Regions from separate parts of the Paramixta manurensis genome, predicted to be linked through region 1. Evidence: predicted binding sites of a transcription regulator. Region 1 holds the regulator's gene; each other region holds the start of a gene.
The links. Region 1 encodes sigma-54, which starts transcription at its own class of promoters, with help from an activator protein. Its sites were predicted from a motif close to GTTGGCACANNTTTCGCTNT; they were not measured.

Region 1 (6,859 bases):
ACGATGCCGGCAACCGGGTCGCCTTTTTATGGCTGGCGGTTGCGCTGATTATGCTGCCAATGTCAACGCGCATGGTGGTGGACAATGCGACGGTGATCGCCAACTATTTTGGCGTCAGCGAACTGGTTATTGGCCTTACCCTTATTTCGGTCGGCACCAGTCTGCCGGAGTTAGCGACCGTGATCGCAGGCGCATTAAAAGGCGAAGATGATATCGCCGTAGGTAACCTTATCGGCTCAAACATTTATAATATTGCGATTGTGACAGGCCTACCGGCGTTGGTTTACCCCGGTAGTATTGATGAAAACGCCTTTACGCGCGATTACTGGATCATGCTGGGCGTCAGCGCATTATTTACCCTACTTTGCCTACAGCGCCGTCGCCGTATTGGGCGCCGGGCTGGTATCATTTTACTCTGCGGTTTTATTAGCTGGGTCGCGGTACTGTACCTGGCGCCATTTAGCCTCAACGGATAAAGGACTGAATACCCATGTCTCATATCAATCTTGAACCGGGTTTTGACTTTCAACAAGCCGGTAAGGACGTTCTTGATATTGAACGCCAAGGGCTGGAGCAGCTCGATCAATACATTAATGAGGATTTTAGCCGGGCATGCGAAATGATGTTCTATTGCCAGGGCAAAGTCGTGGTCATGGGGATTGGTAAGTCAGGCCATATTGGAAAGAAAATGGCGGCGACCTTCGCCAGCACCGGTACACCGTCCTTTTTTGTCCATCCGGGCGAAGCCAGTCACGGTGATTTAGGCATGGTGGGGCCTGGCGATGTGGTGCTCGCCATTTCCAATTCCGGCGAGTCCGGCGAGATTTTGGCGCTAATTCCGGTACTCAAACGTCTACAGGTTTCTCTCATCTGCCTGACCAGCCGCCCGGAAAGTAGCATGGGCCGCGCGGCGGATATTCATCTCTGTGTTAAAGTACCGCAAGAAGCCTGCCCGTTAGGTCTGGCGCCTACCTCCAGCACCACGGCGGCGCTGGTAATGGGCGATGCGCTGGCCGTGGCGTTACTCAAGGCACGTGGCTTTACCGCAGAAGATTTCGCGCTGTCACACCCTGGCGGCGCGCTGGGGCGTAAATTGTTGCTGCGCGTCAGCGATATTATGCATACCGGCGATGAAATACCCCATATCAGTCAAGATGCATCGTTACGCGATGCACTGCTGGAGATTACCCGCAAAAACCTTGGTATGACGGTCATTGTTGACGATTTAATGAAAATTTCCGGCGTGTTTACCGATGGCGATTTACGGCGGGTGTTTGATATGGGCATTGATTTTCAAAATGCCAGCATCGCCAGTGTTATGACACCAGGCGGGATTCGTGTGCGGCCCACAATGTTAGCGGTGGATGCACTAAATTTAATGCAAACCAAACACATTACATCAGTAATGGTGGCGGATGGCGACCAGCTGGTCGGCGTCGTTCATATGCATGACATGCTACGCGCTGGCGTGGTGTAAACAGGAACAAAACAGTAATGAATTCGGATAAGGATATGATCGATACCTGCTATGGCGCGGTGAGCCAGCAGGTCATGTCACGCGCACAACAAATTCGATTGTTGATTTGCGATGTCGACGGTGTGATGTCCGATGGCTTGATTTATATGGGTAATAACGGCGAGGAGCTGAAAGCATTCAACGTGCGCGACGGCTATGGTATTCGTTGCCTGCTGACCTCGTCGGTGGAAGTGGCTATTATAACCGGTCGGAACGCGAAACTGATGGAAGACCGTTGTAAGACGCTGGGCATTACGCATCTTTACCAGGGCCAGTCGGATAAGCTTTTGGCCTTCAACGCACTTCTGGATAAACTGTCGCTGAGCCCGCAACACGTCGCCTATATTGGCGATGATCTGATTGATTGGCCGGTGATGGCCAAAGTCGGCCTGAGCGTGGCGGTGGCCGACGCACATCCACTGCTGCTGCCGCGCGCGCATTATGTGACACGTATCGGCGGCGGACGTGGCGCAGTACGTGAAATTTGCGATCTGATCTTGATCGCACAGGACAAGTTTGATGATGCCAAAGGGCAATCGGTATGAGTAAAACCAGGCGTTGGATTACGCTGCTACTGGCATTAATTGCCATTATTTTGATCGGCTGGAATTTAACCAATACCGATGACGGGGCAAATCCGGCGGCGGACAATAGTCAGGAGCCTACCTACACCAGCGCCAACTCGCATACGGTGGTCTACAACCCTGCGGGCAGCCTAAGCTATAAGCTAGTGTCCGATAAGGTGACCTATTTTTCTGCTGACGCGATAAGCTGGTTTGATAATCCGGTGATGACAACCTACGACGAAAACAAAGTCCCAACGTGGTCAGTACGGGCAGATAAGGCCAAACTGACCAATGACCGGATGCTTTATCTGTACGGGCATGTAGAAGTCAACAGCCTGACAAAAGACGCACAGCTTGAGCGCATCAAAACCGATAACGCTCAGGTTAACCTGGCGACGCAAGATGTCACCTCTGACGATCAGGTTACGCTTTATGGCAGCAGCTTTACCTCTACAGGTATGAAGATGCGCGGGAACTTACGGACGAAAACTGCCGAGTTGATTGAAAAGGTCAAAACCAATTATGAAATCCAAAATGCACCACAACAGCCTTAAGCTACTGCTCGTCAGTGCCTTGCTGGCCACCAGCGTTCCGGCGTTTGCCTTAACCGGTGATTCGGATAAACCGGTGAATATTGACTCCGCTAATCAGGCGCTGGATCTGCAGGGTAACGTCGCCACCTTTACCGGCAACGTGATTGTGACTCAGGGCTCGATCAAAATCACCGCAGATAAAGTCGTAGTAACGCGCCCAGGCGGCGACAGCCAAAAGACCATTGTCGATGCTTACGGTAACCCCGCAACATTTTACCAATTGCAGGACAATGGTAAGCCGGTGCAAGGTCACGCACAGAAAATGCATTATGAACTGGCGAAAGACCTGGTGGTGTTAACTGGCGATGCCTATATCGAACAGCTTGATAGTAACGTGAAAGGCGATCGAATTACTTACCTGGTGAAAGAGCAGAAAATGCAGGCTTTCAGTGAAGGTAACGGTAAACGCGTCACTACCGTACTGGTTCCTTCGCAGCTTCAGGACAAAGGCAACCAACCTAACGGCCAAAAGAAGAGTAACTAATTAGTATGGCAACACTAATCGCGGAAAACCTGGCGAAAGCGTATAAAGGCCGCCGGGTGGTAGAAGACGTCAGCCTGCAAGTTAAATCAGGCGAGATTGTCGGTTTGCTCGGCCCGAATGGCGCCGGTAAAACCACCACGTTTTATATGGTGGTGGGTATCGTCCCGCGTGATGCGGGGCGTATTATTATTGACGATGAAGATATTAGTATTCTGCCACTGCATGCGCGCGCGCGACGCGGCATCGGTTACCTACCGCAGGAAGCGTCCATCTTCCGTCGCCTAAGCGTGTATGACAATTTAATGGCGGTGTTACAGGTGCGCGATGATCTGACCACCGAACAGCGTCATGACCGCGCGGATGAGCTGATGGAAGAATTTCACATCGAACATCTGCGTAATAACATGGGGCAATCGCTATCCGGGGGCGAACGGCGCCGCGTCGAGATTGCGCGGGCACTGGCCGCTAATCCGAAATTTATTCTGTTAGACGAACCCTTTGCCGGGGTCGATCCCATCTCGGTCATCGACATTAAAAAAATCATCGAACATTTGCGTGATAGTGGGCTCGGTGTGCTGATAACCGATCACAACGTGCGTGAAACGCTGGCGGTGTGTGAACGCGCCTATATCGTAAGCCAGGGTCATCTTATTGCGCATGGCACGCCGGAAGAAATACTGGCGGATGAACAAGTTAAGCGAGTGTACTTGGGTGAAGAGTTCAGACTCTGATATGGTGTCTGTTATCCGAATGTTTTCTCAGGAATTTGTATTCTGAATATGAAGCAAGGTTTGCAACTCAGGTTAAGCCAACAGCTTGCGATGACGCCGCAGTTACAGCAGGCCATTCGTTTGCTGCAACTTTCTACGCTTGAACTTCAACAAGAGATCCAACTGGCGCTGGAAAGTAACCCCCTACTTGAGCAAACCGACCTCCACGAAGAAGTGGATGCACGCGAGTATCAGGAAAATGAAGCGCTGGATACCCGGGAAGCGCTTGAACAAAAGGATATGCCGGAAGAGTTACCGCTGGATGCAACCTGGGATGAAATTTATACCGCCGGTACGCCTTCAGGAACCGGGGCCGATTATCATGATGATGAGCTACCGGTTTACCAAGGTGAAACCACCCAATCCCTGCAAGATTATTTGATGTGGCAAGTTGAGTTAACGCCGTTTACCGATACCGACCGGGCGATAGCCACATCCATTGTTAACGCCGTCGATGATACCGGTTATCTGACTGCGCCGCTGGAAGAGATTCGTGACAGCATTGGCAGTGATGAACTGTCGCTGGAAGAAGTCGAAGCAGTACTGAAACGCATTCAACGCTTTGATCCCGTAGGCGTTGGCGCGCGTGATTTACGTGAATGTTTGCTGGTGCAACTCTCGCAATATGCCGCAGATGCGCCCTGGCTCCGCGAGGCTCGTTTGATTGTCAGTGAACATCTTGATTTACTGGCTAATCACGATTTCCGCACGCTAATGCGCGTCACGCGGCTGAAAGAGGATGTGCTGAAAAACGCCGTTCAACTTATTCAGGGGCTGGACCCACGACCCGGCCAATCCGTGAATACCAGTGAACCGGAATATGTCATTCCGGACGTGCTGGTACGTAAAAATGGCACCCGTTGGGTGGTTGAACTCAATGGCGATAGCGTTCCCCGTTTGAAAATCAATCAGCACTACGCTTCGCTCGGTAGTTCGAGCCGTAATGATAGCGACAATCAGTTTATTCGCACGCATTTGCAGGAAGCCAAATGGTTAATTAAGAGCCTGGAAAGCCGTAATGATACGCTGTTAAAAGTCACGCGCTGCATCGTCGAACAGCAGCAGGCGTTCTTTGAACAGGGTGAGGAGTTTATGCGCCCGATGGTACTGGCAGATATCGCTCAGGCCGTCGATATGCATGAATCAACGATTTCGCGCGTTACGACGCAGAAATATTTGCACAGCCCACGCGGCATTTTCGAATTGAAATATTTTTTCTCCAGCCACGTCAACACCGAAGGCGGCGGCGAAGCCTCTTCGACGGCGATTCGCGCGCTGGTGAAGAAATTAATCTCGACGGAAAATCCTGCGAAACCCTTGAGTGACAGTAAACTCACCACAATACTCTCTGATCAGGGCATTATGGTGGCACGTCGAACTGTCGCTAAATACCGAGAGTCTTTATCTATCCCGCCATCGAATCAGCGTAAACAGTTGGTTTGAATCGTTACTGAGAAGGAAGACACTATGCAGCTCAATATTACCGGGCAACATGTTGAGATAACCGAACCGCTACGCGATTTCGTGAATAGCAAATTTGCCAAACTGGAACAGTACTTTGACCGGATCAATCAGGTTCATATTGTGCTGAAAGTGGAAAAGGTGCAGCAAATCGCCGACGCCACTTTGCATGTTAACGGCGGTGAGCTGCACGCCACCTCAGAAGCAGAAGATATGTATGCGGCAATTGACGGTCTAATCGATAAGCTGACACGTCAGTTGACTAAATATAAAGACAAGTTAAAACAACACTAAACTTCACCTTTGCATAATGAAGATGACGGGCAGGTTTACCTGCTCCTGCAAGTAAACGGAGACTTGCAGTGACCGAAAATTTTCGGCCTGTCGGGGCGAGATTCTCGCCCCGATTTTTCATTAAGGCATAATGCCACCAATTAGTTGCTGCTTTTCTCGTCGTAAGGCGCGTAAAGTGGTGCAATGCACCAGGCATGTGAACACGTAAGTGAACCTATGATGAACAACGATCTCACACTGGAACTCAGCTCTGTCCTCAATCTCGCCTGCACCCGAAGCGGCGTACATTGCCAGAGTAAAAAGCGGGCACTGGAAATTATCAGTGAATTAGCGGCTAAGCAGCTTAACTTACCGCATCAAACCATTTTTGAAGCCATTCTGACCCGGGAAAAAATGGGCAGTACCGGCATCGGTAATGGTATTGCGATCCCGCATGGCAAACTGGAAGAGGACACTCTGCGCGCGGTTGGCGTATTTATCCGTCTCGACCAACCGATCGCTTTTGATGCGATTGATAACCAACCGGTGGATCTGTTATTTGCCTTACTGGTGCCGGCCGATCAATGTAAAACACACTTACACACGCTTTCGCTGGTTGCGAAACGTTTGGCCGACAAAGCCGTCTGCCGTCGTTTACGCTCGGCGCAAAGTGATGAAGAACTCTACGAAATTATTACCGAGAGCCCGGGAGAGAATCCCTGATTCTTTCCCGCTCGAATGTTTTGCCTGACTAGCACGGCCTTTTCCGCCGGGCTGTCGGGTTAAATCAGGAGAAAATTTAATGGTGCTGATGATCGTCAGCGGTCGTTCTGGCTCAGGAAAATCGGTGGCACTGCGCGCGCTGGAAGACATGGGGTTTTATTGTGTCGATAACCTACCGGTAGTGCTGCTGCCTGATTTGGCGAACTCACTGGCCGAGCGTAATATTTCTGCTGCAGTTAGCATTGACGTACGAAATATGCCGGAATCGCCGGAGATCTTCGAGAAAGCCATCACGCATTTGCCCGCGAGCTTTTCACCCCAGTTGCTGTTTCTCGATGCCGATCGTAATACGTTAATCCGTCGCTATAGCGATACCCGCCGCTTACATCCGCTTTCCAGCAAAAATTTGTCGCTAGAGAGCGCCATTGATGAAGAAAATGATCTGCTGGAGCCGCTGCGTTCGCGTGCCGATC
Region 2 (6,859 bases), 690 kb from region 1:
ACTATTTTGCTGAAGACTTGGCGTTACTGCGCCCATTTATCGCTGATGGGCTGGTGGATTGCGATGAGAAAGGGCTGCAGGTCACCGCAAAAGGGCGGTTACTGATCCGGAATATCTGTATGTGTTTTGATGTCTACCTGCGCCAGAAGGCGCGCATGCAGCAGTTTTCGCGCGTGATATAAGCGGCAATCGCCAGAAAGCAAAAGGCCGGGTCATAACCCGGCCTTTTCATGCTCAACTGAACAAATTAATCATCACTGCGCAAAGCACGGCGGCTAACGCCGTTTGTGGAGAATGGCTTACTGCCGTCCCCGCCTCGGCGCTTTGCGACACAAAGTTAATGAGTGATTCGAACATGATATTCCTCCCGATAGCCGCTGAGAATAATACTTAACGACACCGGTCTGTAAAGACTAATTACCGCATCAAATTGTGCAATAAGTAGCCTTTTTACAATTTCCTTGCGCTTACTCCATTCCCAGCTCTTTTAATTTCCGCGTCAGGGTATTTCTTCCCCAACCTAGCAGGCGAGCCGCTTCTTGCTTATGCCCTTGGGTATGGCGTAACGCGGTGGTCAGCAGAGTGCGCTCCATTTCAGGTTGCGCTTCTGACAGCAGGTTTTGATGACCGGAGCGTAAGGCGCGATCGGCCCATTGCGCCAGCAGCGTGGCCCAACTGTCAGGCAGCGATTGTACCGTGCTATTATCGGGCGTCGTCGTTTCAAACAACTCTGCGGGTAAGTCCTGGATCAATACCTCTTGCCCGGCGGCCATAACCGTCAGCCAGCGACAGGTGTTTTCCAGTTGGCGTACGTTGCCTGACCAGTGCAGCCGCGTTAGCGCGGTTTCAGTTTCCGGATGCAGAATTTTGGCCTCAACCCCCAACTCACGCGCGGCCACCTGCAGGAAATAACGCGCCAGGCGAGGAATATCTTCTCGACGTTCACGTAGTGGCGGCAGGTGCACACGAATGACGTTTAAACGGTGGAACAGATCTTCGCGGAATTTACCTTCTTGCACGCGTAGCTCAAGGTTCTGGTGTGTCGCGGCAATAATACGCACATCAACTTTTACCGGTGCGTAGCCACCCACGCGATAGAACTGACCATCGGCCAATACGCGTAACAGACGTGTTTGCACATCCAGCGGCATATCGCCAATTTCATCCAAAAACAGCGTACCGCCATCCGCCTGTTCAAAGCGCCCTTGGCGAATTTGATTGGCGCCGGTAAACGCGCCTTTCTCATGGCCAAATAATTCAGACTCAATTAAGTCTTTTGGTATCGCCGCCATATTCAGCGCAATGAAGGGCGCTTTGGCTCGCGGGCTATGACGGTGTAAAGCATGAGCGACCAATTCTTTACCGGTGCCGGATTCACCATTAATTAATACGCTAATGGAGGAGCGCGATAGCCGTCCAATAATCCGGAACACATCCTGCATGGCGGGCGCTTCGCCAATAATATCGGTTGTGGGCCCATTGACCGGTTGATTACGCGGTTGCTGCTGCTCCTGATAGTGGCTGATTGCACGCTCGACCAACGCCACCGCTTCATCAATATCAAACGGCTTCGGCAGGTAGTCAAACGCGCCTTGCTGATAGGCGCTCACCGCGGCATCCAGATCGGAATGCGCGGTCATGATGATCACCGGCAACATCGGATGGCGTTGCTTAATTTGTTTGAGGAGCGCCAATCCATCCATACCCGGCATACGAATATCTGACAATAAAACGTCTGGGGTTTTGGTTGCCAGCGCTTCCAGCACTTCGTTACCACTATCAAAGGTGGCGCAGCTTAAACCGGCTCCCGTGAGCGCACGTTCAAGCACCCAGCGGATGGAGCTATCGTCATCGACGATCCAAACTATCCCTCGTTGCATAGAAACCTCTACTTACGAATAGGCAGATAAACCGAAAATTCGGTATGTCCAGGCCAACTGTTAAACTCAATCTTGCCAGAGTGCTGATCGATTAAGCTGCGGGCGATAGAGAGCCCCAAACCGGTGCCGCCTTCGCGCCCGCTCACCATCGGATAAAACAACGTATCCTGTAACTGAGCCGGAATGCCCGGACCATCATCTTCGACATCAATACGTGCGACCAGCCGATAACGTACGCCATGCAGCGTGAGTTGAAATGCCGTCCGGGTGCGCAAGGTAATGGTGCCGCCGGTTTCACCCAGCGCCTGTAGCGCGTTACGCACTACATTAAGTAACACTTGCTCAATCTGATCCGGGTCATGCGGGAGTTCCGGTAAGCTAGGGTCATAATCACGCACCAGCGACACATTATCCGGTAGCTCCATCGAAACCAGGTTTACCACGCGTTCCGCAACCTGATGAATGCTCTGCGTAACATGCATCCCCGGCTGCTGAGGCCCTAACAGCCGATCAACTAAATTTCGCAGACGGTCGGCCTGCTCAATGATAACTTTGGTGTATTCGGTTAATGCCGGATCTGGCAGCGCTCTGGCGAGCAACTGCGCCGCGCCGCGTAACCCGCCGAGCGGATTCTTTATTTCATGCGCCAGCCCACGCACTAAATCACGTGCTGCAACCTGTTGAGCATGTTGAATTTGCTCCTGACTAAGGCGGCGTTGATTATCCATCGGCGCCATCTCCAGCAGGATAAAACCATCCGGCAGGCGTTGAGCCGTCAGGGACATAATGTGTGCCCGACTATCCACGACCAGCGTGACTTCGCTATCGGTAAACCCCTGCCCGGCATCAAGATTTTCGCGCATCACGTCGACATTGAGCGAAAAATAGCCCATCAGTTCCGGCAACGGGGTACCGAACAGTTTACGTGAGCTTTGCGCCAGCAATTGTTGCGCCGCGGGATTGGCGTAGTGGATCACTAATTCGCTATCAATCAGTAAGATACTATTAATTAGCGAGTTGAGAATCTGCCCAGCATCGGGCAGCGTGCCGGTTGCCATACAGCGTTCTCCTGGGCCCGGAGGCATAAGCACCATTTTGGTGCATTATAGTGGTTGCGCGGCGTGAAGCACGCCCGGATGGAGAAAAAAGCCCATCACGAGGATGGGCTAAAGTTTCCACGGCAACAAAAACAACTTAATTAAACGCTGTAGTACAACTCAAACTCTACCGGGTGCGGCGTCATACGCACGCGGTCCATTTCAGACTTACGCAGTTCGATGTAAGCATCAATCGTTTCATCAGTGAACACGCCGCCACGAGTCAAGAACTCACGGTCTTCGCTCAGTGCATTCAGCGCTTCTTCTAATGAACCTGCTACTTTTGGAATTTCAGCTTCTTCTTCCGGCGGCAGGTCATACAGGTTTTTATCCATCGCATCGCCAGGATGGATTTTGTTGATGATACCGTCAAGACCCGCCATCAGCAGGGCGGAGAACGCCAGGTATGGGTTAGCCGCCGGATCCGGGAAGCGCGCTTCGATACGACGCGCTTTCGGGCTGGCAACCACCGGAATACGGATTGAGGCGGAACGGTTACGCGCAGAGTAAGCCAACATAACCGGTGCTTCGTAACCCGGGACCAGACGCTTGTAAGAGTTAGTCGTCGGGTTTGACAGGGCGTTGATCGCTTTTGCGTGCTTGATAATACCGCCGATGTAGAACAGCGCGGTTTCAGACAGGCCGCCGTATTTATCACCCGCAAACAGGTTGGTGCCGCCTTTAGACAAAGACATATGGCAGTGCATACCTGAACCGTTATCACCGAAAATAGGTTTCGGCATAAAGGTTGCGGTTTTACCGTAGGCATGCGCAACGTTGTGCACGACATATTTATAGATCTGAATTTCGTCGGCTTTCTTGGTCATGGTATTGAAGCGGGTAGCCACTTCGTTTTGACCTGCAGTGGCCACTTCATGGTGATGAGCTTCAACAACCAGACCCATCTGCTCCATGGTCAAACACATGGCAGAACGAATGTCTTGTGAAGAATCGACCGGCGGAACCGGGAAGTAACCGCCTTTGATACCCGGACGGTGGCCTTTGTTGCCGCCTTCATATTCTTTACCGGTGTTCCATGCTGCTTCGATATCATCGATCGCCACATGTGAACCCGAGGTGCTGCTGCCAAAACGAATATCATCAAACAGGAAGAACTCTGGCTCAGGCCCAAACAGGACGGTATCGGCGATACCGGAAGAGCGCAGGAAATCTTCCGCGCGTTTCGCGATGGAACGCGGATCGCGGTCATAACCTTGCATGGTGCCAGGCTCGAGAATGTCACAACGGATGATCAGCGTCGGATCTTCGTAGAACGGGTCGATAACGGCGGTGCTTGCATCCGGCATCAGAACCATATCGGACTCATTAATGCCTTTCCAGCCGCCAATAGACGAGCCATCAAACATTTTACCTTCTTCGAAGAAGTCGGCATTAACCTGGTGCGCGGGAATAGTAACGTGCTGTTCTTTACCTTTAGTATCGGTAAAGCGCAGGTCAACGAACTTTACTTCGTGCTCGTTCATCATCGACAGAACGTGTTCAGCGGACATACTCAACTCTCCTGGATATTGTCATTGTCGTCGTGGTTCGAGAACTTTTATGTAGCTGTTAGGCGTAAAGCGTTGCGTACAACTACGATGCCGGGTTCTCAGACAAGCTATTAACCGTTATGGAAACTGCCGTTTTCGCTTAATCTGTTTAAAGCGAATTCTATGCCAACTTTTTTATTTACCCGAAAAGGCGCTATTATGCGCCCTCTCGTGAATCGGGAACTGCACCATAATGGATGTCGCGCACCATGATGGTGCATTGGGGTGATTTAAGGGCACTATTTTGGTGCAAAACGCCGCCTGAGTGCATTTTTTGCACTCGAAACGGCGTTAAAAGCAATCCTGACGACAATCTTTCTGTGAAAAGTGTGATCCTGTTCAGTCCTTCGATTAATCCGTGTACAATAGCGCGCTATTTCTAATGCCTGAGGCAAAGCTGTGATCGAAAATTTGCGTAACATCGCCATTATTGCGCACGTTGACCATGGGAAAACCACGCTGGTCGACAAACTGTTGCAACAATCCGGTACCTTTGATGAGCGTACTGAAGCAACCGAGCGCGTAATGGACTCCAACGATCTGGAGAAAGAACGCGGGATTACTATCCTCGCGAAAAACACCGCTATTAAATGGAACGACTACCGCATCAACATCGTTGATACTCCAGGACACGCCGACTTCGGTGGCGAGGTAGAGCGCGTAATGTCTATGGTTGACTCAGTGCTGTTGGTTGTTGATGCGATGGACGGCCCGATGCCGCAAACGCGTTTCGTGACCAAAAAGGCCTTTGCTAACGGCCTGAAGCCAATCGTGGTTATCAACAAAGTTGACCGTCCTGGCGCGCGTCCTGATTGGGTTGTCGACCAGGTTTTTGACCTGTTCGTAAACCTTGACGCGACCGATGAGCAGCTTGATTTCCCTATCATCTATGCGTCCGCGCTGAATGGTATTGCCGGTACTGACCATTCCGAGATGGCCGATGATATGACGCCGCTGTATCAGGCGATTGTCGACCATGTATCTCCACCGAAAGTGGAGTTGGAAGCGCCGTTCCAAATGCAGATTTCGCAGTTGGACTACAACAACTATGTGGGTGTTATCGGCATTGGTCGCATCAAACGCGGTAAAGTAAAACCGAACCAACAAGTGACTATCATTGATAGCGAAGGCAAAACCCGTAACGGTAAAGTCGGCAAAGTGCTGACCCATCTGGGGCTGGAGCGTATTGATGCGACTGAAGCGGAAGCGGGCGATATTATTGCCATCACCGGTTTGGGCGAACTGAACATTTCCGACACTATTTGCGATCCGCAAAACGTTGAAGCGCTGCCAGCGCTGAGCGTGGATGAGCCAACGGTAACCATGTTCTTCAACGTTAATACCTCGCCGTTCTGCGGTAAAGAGGGCAAATACGTTACCTCTCGTCAGATTCTTGAGCGTCTGAACAAAGAGTTAGTGCACAACGTTGCGCTGCGTGTAGAAGAAACCGATGACGCTGATGCGTTCCGTGTTTCCGGCCGTGGCGAGCTTCACCTGTCGGTGTTGATTGAAAACATGCGTCGTGAAGGGTTTGAGCTGGCGGTATCACGTCCGAAAGTTATCAACCGTATGATTGATGGCCGCATGCAAGAACCTTTTGAAAACGTGACGCTGGATATCGAAGAGCAGCACCAGGGTTCGGTGATGCAGGCGATGGGTGAGCGTAAAGGCGATGTGAAGGACATGATTCCGGACGGCAAAGGTCGTATTCGTCTGGATTACCTGATTCCGGCTCGTGGCTTGATCGGTTTCCGTACCGAGTTTATGACCATGACATCCGGTACTGGTCTGCTGTACTCCACCTTCAGCCACTACGATGATGTTCGTCCGGGTGAAATTGGCCAGCGTCAGAATGGCGTACTGATTTCTAACGGTCAGGGTAAAGCGGTCGCGTTCGCCCTGTTCAGCTTGCAGGATCGCGGTAAATTGTTCCTTGGTCACGGTGCAGAAGTCTATGAAGGCCAAATCATCGGTATTCATAGCCGTTCTAATGACCTGACGGTTAACTGCCTGACCGGTAAGAAACTGACTAACATGCGTGCTTCCGGTACTGATGAAGCGACGACCTTGGTTCCGCCGGTGAAAATGTCACTGGAGCAGGCGCTGGAGTTCATTGATGATGATGAACTGGTCGAAGTTACGCCGATATCGGTACGTATTCGTAAGCGTCATCTGACCGAAAACGATCGTAAACGCGCCGCTCGCGGTAGCAAAGACGTTTAATTTTTTGGTTAGTAGATTGATTGAAAGGCCCCGTTAACGGGGCTTTTTTTTGCCTGTTAATCCCTGCCCGCCATAAAAAATCATCGTTTGCATCCTATTCTCTGCGCAC
Region 3 (6,859 bases), 770 kb from region 1:
TTGCCGGTTAACCCCTAGCTTGCCGGGAGGTGTTCTGGCGCCGCTCACCCAATAAGGAAGCGATCGTGTGCGATTATTTAGCCAATTAAGCTGGTACTTTTTACGAGAATGGCGTCGATACCTTGGCGCGGTTTTTCTGCTGATTGTGATTGCCATTTTACAACTGTTACCGCCGAAACTGGTCGGTATTATTATTGATGGCGTTACGCATCACAGCCTGTCCGTAGGGCGCATTATGGGCTGGATTGGCGTCATGCTGGCGGTTGCGGTGGTGGTGTACTTGCTGCGCTATGTTTGGCGTGTCCTGCTGTTTGGCGCCTCTTATCAACTGGCGGTAGAGCTACGTGAAGATTTTTATCGCCAGCTTAGCCGCCAGCATCCTGAATTTTATCTGCGTCACCGTACCGGTGATTTGATCGCCCGCGCTACTAACGATGTTGACCGCGTCGTGTTCGCCGCAGGCGAAGGCGTTCTTACGCTGGTTGACTCGTTAGTGATGGGGTGCGCGGTGCTAGTGGTAATGGCAACGCAAATCAGTTGGCAACTGACGCTGCTGGCATTGTTACCGATGCCGATCATGGCGTTAGTGATCAAGCGTTACGGCGATCGGCTTCATCAGCGTTTTAAACTGGCGCAGGCGGCCTTCTCTTCGCTGAACGATCGGGCGCAAGAGAGCCTGACCAGTATCCGCATGATCAAGTCCTTCGGGCTGGAGGATAACCAATCGCAACAGTTTGCGGCGATTGCCCGCGATGCCGGTGAGAAAAATATGCGCGTGGCGCGGGTTGACGCACGTTTTGATCCCACGATTTATATCGCGGTTGGAATGTCGAATTTTCTCGCCATTGCGGGCGGAAGTTGGCTGGTTTGGCAGGGTGACATGACGCTCGGTCAACTGACCAGTTTTGTGATGTACCTGGGTTTAATGATTTGGCCAATGCTGGCGCTGGCATGGATGTTCAATATTGTAGAGCGCGGGAGCGCTGCCTGGAGCCGTATTCGGGAGTTTTTAAAAGAGGCGCCAGCGGTTGAAGATGGCGAGAAATTGCTACCGGAAGGGCGCGGAGTTCTGCAGGTTGCCATCCGTGAGTTCCACTATCCGGGTAGCCAAATGCCCGCATTACGTAATATCAACCTTAACCTGAAGCCCGGGCAAATGTTAGGGCTGTGCGGGCCGACCGGCGCCGGCAAAAGCACGTTATTGAGCCTGATCCAACGCCACTTTGATATTCAGCAGGGCGATATTCGTTATCACGCGATTCCGCTTCCGCAGTTACGCATTGATAACTGGCGTAGTCGGCTGGCGGTGGTTAATCAAACGCCGTTCCTGTTTTCGGACAGCGTGGCGGCGAATATTGCGCTTGGGCGCCCCAATGCCACTCAACAAGAAATTGAGCAGGCGGCACGTTTAGCCAGCGTGCATGACGATATTTTACGTTTACCGCAAGGGTATGAAACCGAAGTGGGTGAGCGTGGCGTTATGCTCTCTGGCGGCCAAAAACAGCGGATTTCTATTGCTCGCGCGTTACTGCTAAATGCGGAAATTTTAATCCTTGATGATGCCTTATCGGCGGTTGATGGGCGTACTGAACATCAGATTTTGCATAACCTGCGTACATGGGGAGAAGGGCGGACCATCATTATCAGCGCGCATCGACTCTCGGCGCTAACCGAGGCCAGCGAAATCCTGGTTATGCAACACGGCGTGGTGGTACAGCGTGGGCGGCATGACACTCTGACGCGCGAGAGCGGTTGGTACAATGAAATGTACCGGTATCAACAGCTTGAAGCTGCGCTGGATGAGGATGAAATGGAAAAAGGAGTTCCACATGGTTAAGGTTGCGCGGCTGTGGCCGACGCTCAGGCGGCTACTGGCTTATGGTAAACCCTGGCGCAAATCTCTTGGCCTGGCGGTATTAATGTTGTGGATTGCCGCTGCCGCTGAAGTATTGGGGCCGGTGCTGGTCAGCTATTTTATTGACCATATGGTGGCGAAACATCACTTTCCGTTAGGAATAATAAGTGGCCTGGCGGTGAGTTTCATTTTACTTCAGCTACTGGCGGCGGCGCTGCATTATTACCAGGCGCTGCTGTTCAATCAGGCGGCGGTTGGCGTGGTGCAACGGCTACGTACCGATATTATGGATGCGGCGTTGCGCCAGCCGTTAAGCGCGTTCGATACGCAACCGGTCGGGCAAATTATCTCACGCGTTACCAACGATACCGAAGTGGTGAAAGATCTCTACGTCACGGTGGTGGCGACAGTATTGCGCAGCGCGGCGCTAATTGGCGCGATGCTGGTGGCGATGTTTAGCCTTGATTGGCGTATGGCGCTGGTTGCACTGGTTATCTTTCCACTGGTGCTAACGGTAATGATGATTTACCAACGCTACAGTACGCCGATTGTTCGGCGCGTGCGTAGTTACTTAGCCGATATTAATAATGGCTTTAACGAAGTCATTAACGGAATGAGCGTCATCCAGCAGTTTCGTCAACAAGCTCGTTTTGGCGAGCGGATGGGGGAGGCTAGCCGTTCGCACTATCTGGCGCGTATGGAGACGTTGCGGCTGGATGGGTTCTTGTTACGCCCACTGTTAAGCCTTTTTTCCGCCCTCATTTTATGTGGTTTGGTATTACTGTTCAGCTTCTCACCGAGCGGCGTCTTCGAGGTGGGGGTGTTATATGCCTTTATTAGTTACCTCGGGCGGTTAAATGAACCGTTAATTGAGCTGACCACGCAACAATCAATGCTACAGCAGGCGGTGGTTGCCGGTGAGCGCATTTTTGAGTTGATGGATGCGCCACGCCAGCATTACGGCAATGACACACTCCCCTTAGCAAGCGGTCGAATTGACGTCGAGCATGTGAGCTTCGCGTACCGTGACGATCGTTATGTATTGACCGATATTAACCTCACGGTGCCGTCACGAGGTTTTGTAGCATTGGTCGGGCATACCGGTAGTGGCAAGAGTACGCTGGCGAATTTACTGATGGGGTACTATCCACTTTCGCAAGGAGATATTCGCCTTGATGGTCGTCCATTGGCGGGGTTGAGCCACCAGGCGTTGCGGCAAGGGGTCGCGATGGTTCAACAAGATCCGGTAGTGTTAGCCGAATCTTTCTATGCCAATGTCACGCTTGGACGGGATATTAGTGAGGATGAAGTGTGGCGGGTACTGGAAACCGTGCAGCTTGCGCCGCTGGCGCGCAGCCTGAGTGAGGGCATCCATACCCGACTGGGTGAACAAGGCAATAACCTCTCCGTTGGGCAGAAGCAACTTTTGGCGATGGCGCGTGTGCTGGTCGCTGCGCCACAAATTTTGATTCTGGATGAAGCCACCGCGAATATTGACTCCGGTACCGAGCAGGCGATTCAGCGTGCGCTACGCCTGGTTCGGCAGCAAACCACGCTGGTGGTGATTGCGCATCGGCTCTCAACCATTACCGAAGCCGATACCATATTGGTCCTGCACCGTGGGCAAGCGGTCGAGCGAGGCACCCACCAGGCATTACTGGCGCAGCAAGGGCGTTATTGGCAAATGTATCAACTACAACTGGCAGGCGATGAACTTGCGTCGGGCATTGTTGCTAGCGTGACAGACTGATTTGCACCTTTTTTGCGCGCATTTATCAGAATGTTCCGTCTTGATGCACCTGGTTAACGCGTAACGCACCTCAATGGTGCGTTTTTTTTCGCCGTAAGATTGCCTCTCTGCCGTTGCGCTATCAATGTGCGTGCGTAGCCTCAGTATCCGCCTGATTAATCTCCAGCAACCCACCCATTTTTAATTTATGGCACAGGCTTTGCTTTAATCCTGCTGTGTTGGCTATTACTTACGATTTTACTTACCTGGAGGGGATCATATGAAGCTGGTTACCGTGGTAATCAAACCGTTCAAACTTGAGGACGTGCGTGAGGCGCTCTCCTCTATCGGTATTCAGGGGCTAACCGTCACCGAGGTGAAGGGGTTTGGTCGCCAGAAGGGCCATGCGGAGTTGTACCGTGGCGCTGAATACAGCGTGAATTTCCTGCCAAAAGTAAAAATTGATATTGCGATTGCCGACGATCAGCTTGATGAAGTGATCGATGTCATTAGCAAAGCTGCCTACACCGGCAAAATTGGCGACGGTAAGATCTTTGTTGCTGAACTGCAACGAGTCATCCGTATTCGTACCGGCGAAACCGACGAAGCAGCGCTTTAATCTCGGGCTCAGAATTGTGATGGGATGGAATAAAATGAAAAAACTACTGGCAAAATCAGGCCTGCTGAGCCTGGCGCTGTTACCCTCCTTAGCAATGGCTGCCCCTGCCGTTGCCGATAAGGCCGATAACGCTTTTATGATGATTTGCACCGCGCTGGTGCTGTTTATGTCGATTCCAGGTATCGCACTGTTTTATGGCGGTTTGATTCGCGGCAAAAACGTTTTGTCGATGCTGACCCAAGTCGCGGTGACGTTCTCAATGGTATGCGTGTTGTGGCTGTTTTATGGCTACTCATTAGCCTTTAGCGAAGGGAACGCCTTTTTCGGCAGCCTGAATTGGGCGATGCTGAAAAACATTCAGCTAACCGCGTTGACCGGCTCTTTCTACCAATATATTCACGTCGCGTTTCAGGCTTCGTTTGCCTGCATTACCGTTGGCTTAATTGTTGGCTCTATTGCTGAACGCATTCGCTTCTCGGCAGTGCTGATTTTTGTGGTGGTCTGGCTGACGCTGGCCTATTTACCGATTGCGCATATGGTGTGGGCGGGCGGCTTACTGGCGCAGGATGGCGCGCTGGATTTCGCAGGTGGTACCGTGGTGCATATCAACGCGGCGGTAGCGGGCCTGGTTGGCGCTTATTTGGTGGGCAAACGCGCAGGCTTTGGTAAAGAAGCGTTTAAACCGCACAACTTACCGATGGTGTTCACCGGTACGGCGATCCTGTACGTAGGCTGGTTTGGGTTTAACGCCGGTTCTGCCAGTGCCGCGAATGAAATTGCCGCTTTAGCCTTCTTAAACACCGTTATCGCCACGGCGGGCGCCGTTCTCTCTTGGACCTTTGGCGAGTGGGCATTACGCGGTAAACCCTCACTGCTGGGCGCCAGCTCTGGTGTGATTGCGGGTCTGGTCGCGATCACGCCGGCCTGTGGTACGGTGGGCGTGATGGGTGCGCTGGTAATCGGTCTTGTGGGCGGCTTAGCCGGGTTGTGGGGCGTGACTATCCTGAAGAAATGGCTACGTGTCGATGACCCATGCGATGTATTTGGCGTGCACGGCGTGTGCGGCATTATCGGCTGTATTTTGACGGGGGTCTTTAGCGCCTCTTCACTGGGCGGCGTGGGTTACGCGGAAGGCGTCACCATGGGGCATCAGGTTTGGGTACAGTTGTTCAGCGTTGGCGTCACTATTGTCTGGACCGGCGTGGTGGCGTTTATCGGCTTTAAAATTGCCGATATGGTGGTCGGCCTGCGCGTGCCGGAAGAGCAGGAGCGCGAAGGTCTGGATGTGAACAGCCATGGCGAGAATGCTTACAACCAGTAAGCGAGTTCTAAGGTAAGAAAAGCAGTGTCATAACAACTACAATCAATCGGTAGCGGGGCAATAGTAAAATATTGCCCCGTTATTTTTTGCGACGAACATGCCGACTAACTGCGTTGACGCATTACGCCTTCCTGTACCGTCGAGGCGACAAGCGTTCCCTGCTCGGTAAAGAACTCACCGCGTACAAACCCACGCGCGCTGGAAGCGGACGTGCTCTCGACGCTGTAGAGCAACCATTGATTAAGATCGAATGGGCGGTGGAACCACATGGAATGATCGATAGTCGCGACTTGCATACCCGGTTCGAGAAAGCCTTTCCCATGTGGCTGAAGCGCTACAGGCAGGAAGTTGAAGTCTGAGGCGTATCCCAATAAGTACTGATGAATGCGTTTATCTTCCGGCATTGCGCCGTTGGCGCGAATCCATACCTGACGCGTTGGTTGATCAACATGACCTTTCAGCGGGTTATGAAATTTTACCGGTCGGATCTCAAGCGGTTTTTCAGCAAGAAATTTTTCACGCGCTTTTTCCGGAATATACGGCGCCAGTTGTCGGGCGATATCTGTTTCCGAGGGCAGGTTATCCGGCCCCGGCACCTTTGGCATGCTGGTTTGATGTTCATAACCGCTTTCAGGTGCCTGGAATGAGGCGGTCATATAAAAGATCGGTTGCCCATTTTGAATCGCGCTGACGCGCCGTGCGCTAAAGCTGTGTCCGTCGCGCAGCGTTTCAACGTCATAAATAATCGGCTTCTGGCTATCACCAGGGCGCAAAAAATAGCTGTGGAAAGAGTGAATAATGCGCTCCGCCGGAACCATCTGTTTGGCGGCGTACAATGCCTGGCCGACAACCTGACCGCCGAACACCTGCCGTAGGCCGAGGTCTTCACTTTGACCACGAAATAACCCTTCTTCTAATTTTTCTAAATTGAGTAGGTTTAATAAATTTTGCAGCGCCTGGCTCATGGAGAAATCCTCAAAATTGATTTATCGCTAAGTTTGCGAAATCCGACCAGTTACCGTCAACTGACTTAATGGATTTGCCGCTATTTTTGATAGCGATGTAGTGAAAATGTCTGAAAAAGGAAAATATCGCTAACTTGTGCCAGAATTACCCCTATGCAGTGCGACATTTGGCTGTTTCGACAATAACGCTATGTTGTCGACCTACATTGATCATAAGGAGAAGAAATCAATGAAACTCTGGCATGTTATGAGTGGTGTGGCCTTAGCAGTTGCCCTCGCGGGCTGTGCTGATAAAACGAAAGATGTCCCGACCCCGACGCTGGGCGCACAAGTGGCCGGGCAGCAGGCGGCGATTGCGCAGCCTAATGTC

Region 2: the regulator sigma-54 is predicted to act here: its motif matches at 4,639-4,658, upstream of glnA (glutamate--ammonia ligase).
Region 3: the regulator sigma-54 is predicted to act here: its motif matches at 3,792-3,811, upstream of glnK (P-II family nitrogen regulator).

What each region holds. Positions count from the first base shown of each region.
Region 1 is NZ_CP054212.1:499,237-506,095, reverse strand. Features, by position in the region: gene PMPD1_RS02485 (calcium/sodium antiporter) at 1-476, shown strand, start outside; gene kdsD (arabinose-5-phosphate isomerase KdsD) at 491-1,477, shown strand; gene kdsC (3-deoxy-manno-octulosonate-8-phosphatase KdsC) at 1,495-2,061, shown strand; gene lptC (LPS export ABC transporter periplasmic protein LptC) at 2,058-2,636, shown strand; gene lptA (lipopolysaccharide ABC transporter substrate-binding protein LptA) at 2,605-3,159, shown strand; gene lptB (LPS export ABC transporter ATP-binding protein) at 3,165-3,890, shown strand; gene rpoN (RNA polymerase factor sigma-54) at 3,939-5,372, shown strand; gene hpf (ribosome hibernation promoting factor) at 5,397-5,684, shown strand; gene ptsN (PTS IIA-like nitrogen regulatory protein PtsN) at 5,904-6,386, shown strand; gene rapZ (RNase adapter RapZ) at 6,466-6,859, shown strand, end outside.
Region 2 is NZ_CP054212.1:4,427,360-4,434,218, reverse strand. Features, by position in the region: gene hemN (oxygen-independent coproporphyrinogen III oxidase) at 1-182, shown strand, start outside; gene PMPD1_RS21295 (YshB family small membrane protein) at 235-357, opposite strand; gene glnG (nitrogen regulation protein NR(I)) at 468-1,880, opposite strand; gene glnL (nitrogen regulation protein NR(II)) at 1,889-2,938, opposite strand; gene glnA (glutamate--ammonia ligase) at 3,079-4,488, opposite strand; gene typA (ribosome-dependent GTPase TypA) at 4,927-6,750, shown strand.
Region 3 is NZ_CP054212.1:1,271,022-1,277,880, forward strand. Features, by position in the region: gene PMPD1_RS06180 (Lrp/AsnC family transcriptional regulator) at 1-18, shown strand, start outside; gene PMPD1_RS06185 (SmdA family multidrug ABC transporter permease/ATP-binding protein) at 68-1,837, shown strand; gene PMPD1_RS06190 (SmdB family multidrug efflux ABC transporter permease/ATP-binding protein) at 1,830-3,605, shown strand; gene glnK (P-II family nitrogen regulator) at 3,865-4,203, shown strand; gene amtB (ammonium transporter AmtB) at 4,238-5,524, shown strand; gene tesB (acyl-CoA thioesterase II) at 5,629-6,489, opposite strand; gene PMPD1_RS06210 (YbaY family lipoprotein) at 6,719-6,859, shown strand, end outside.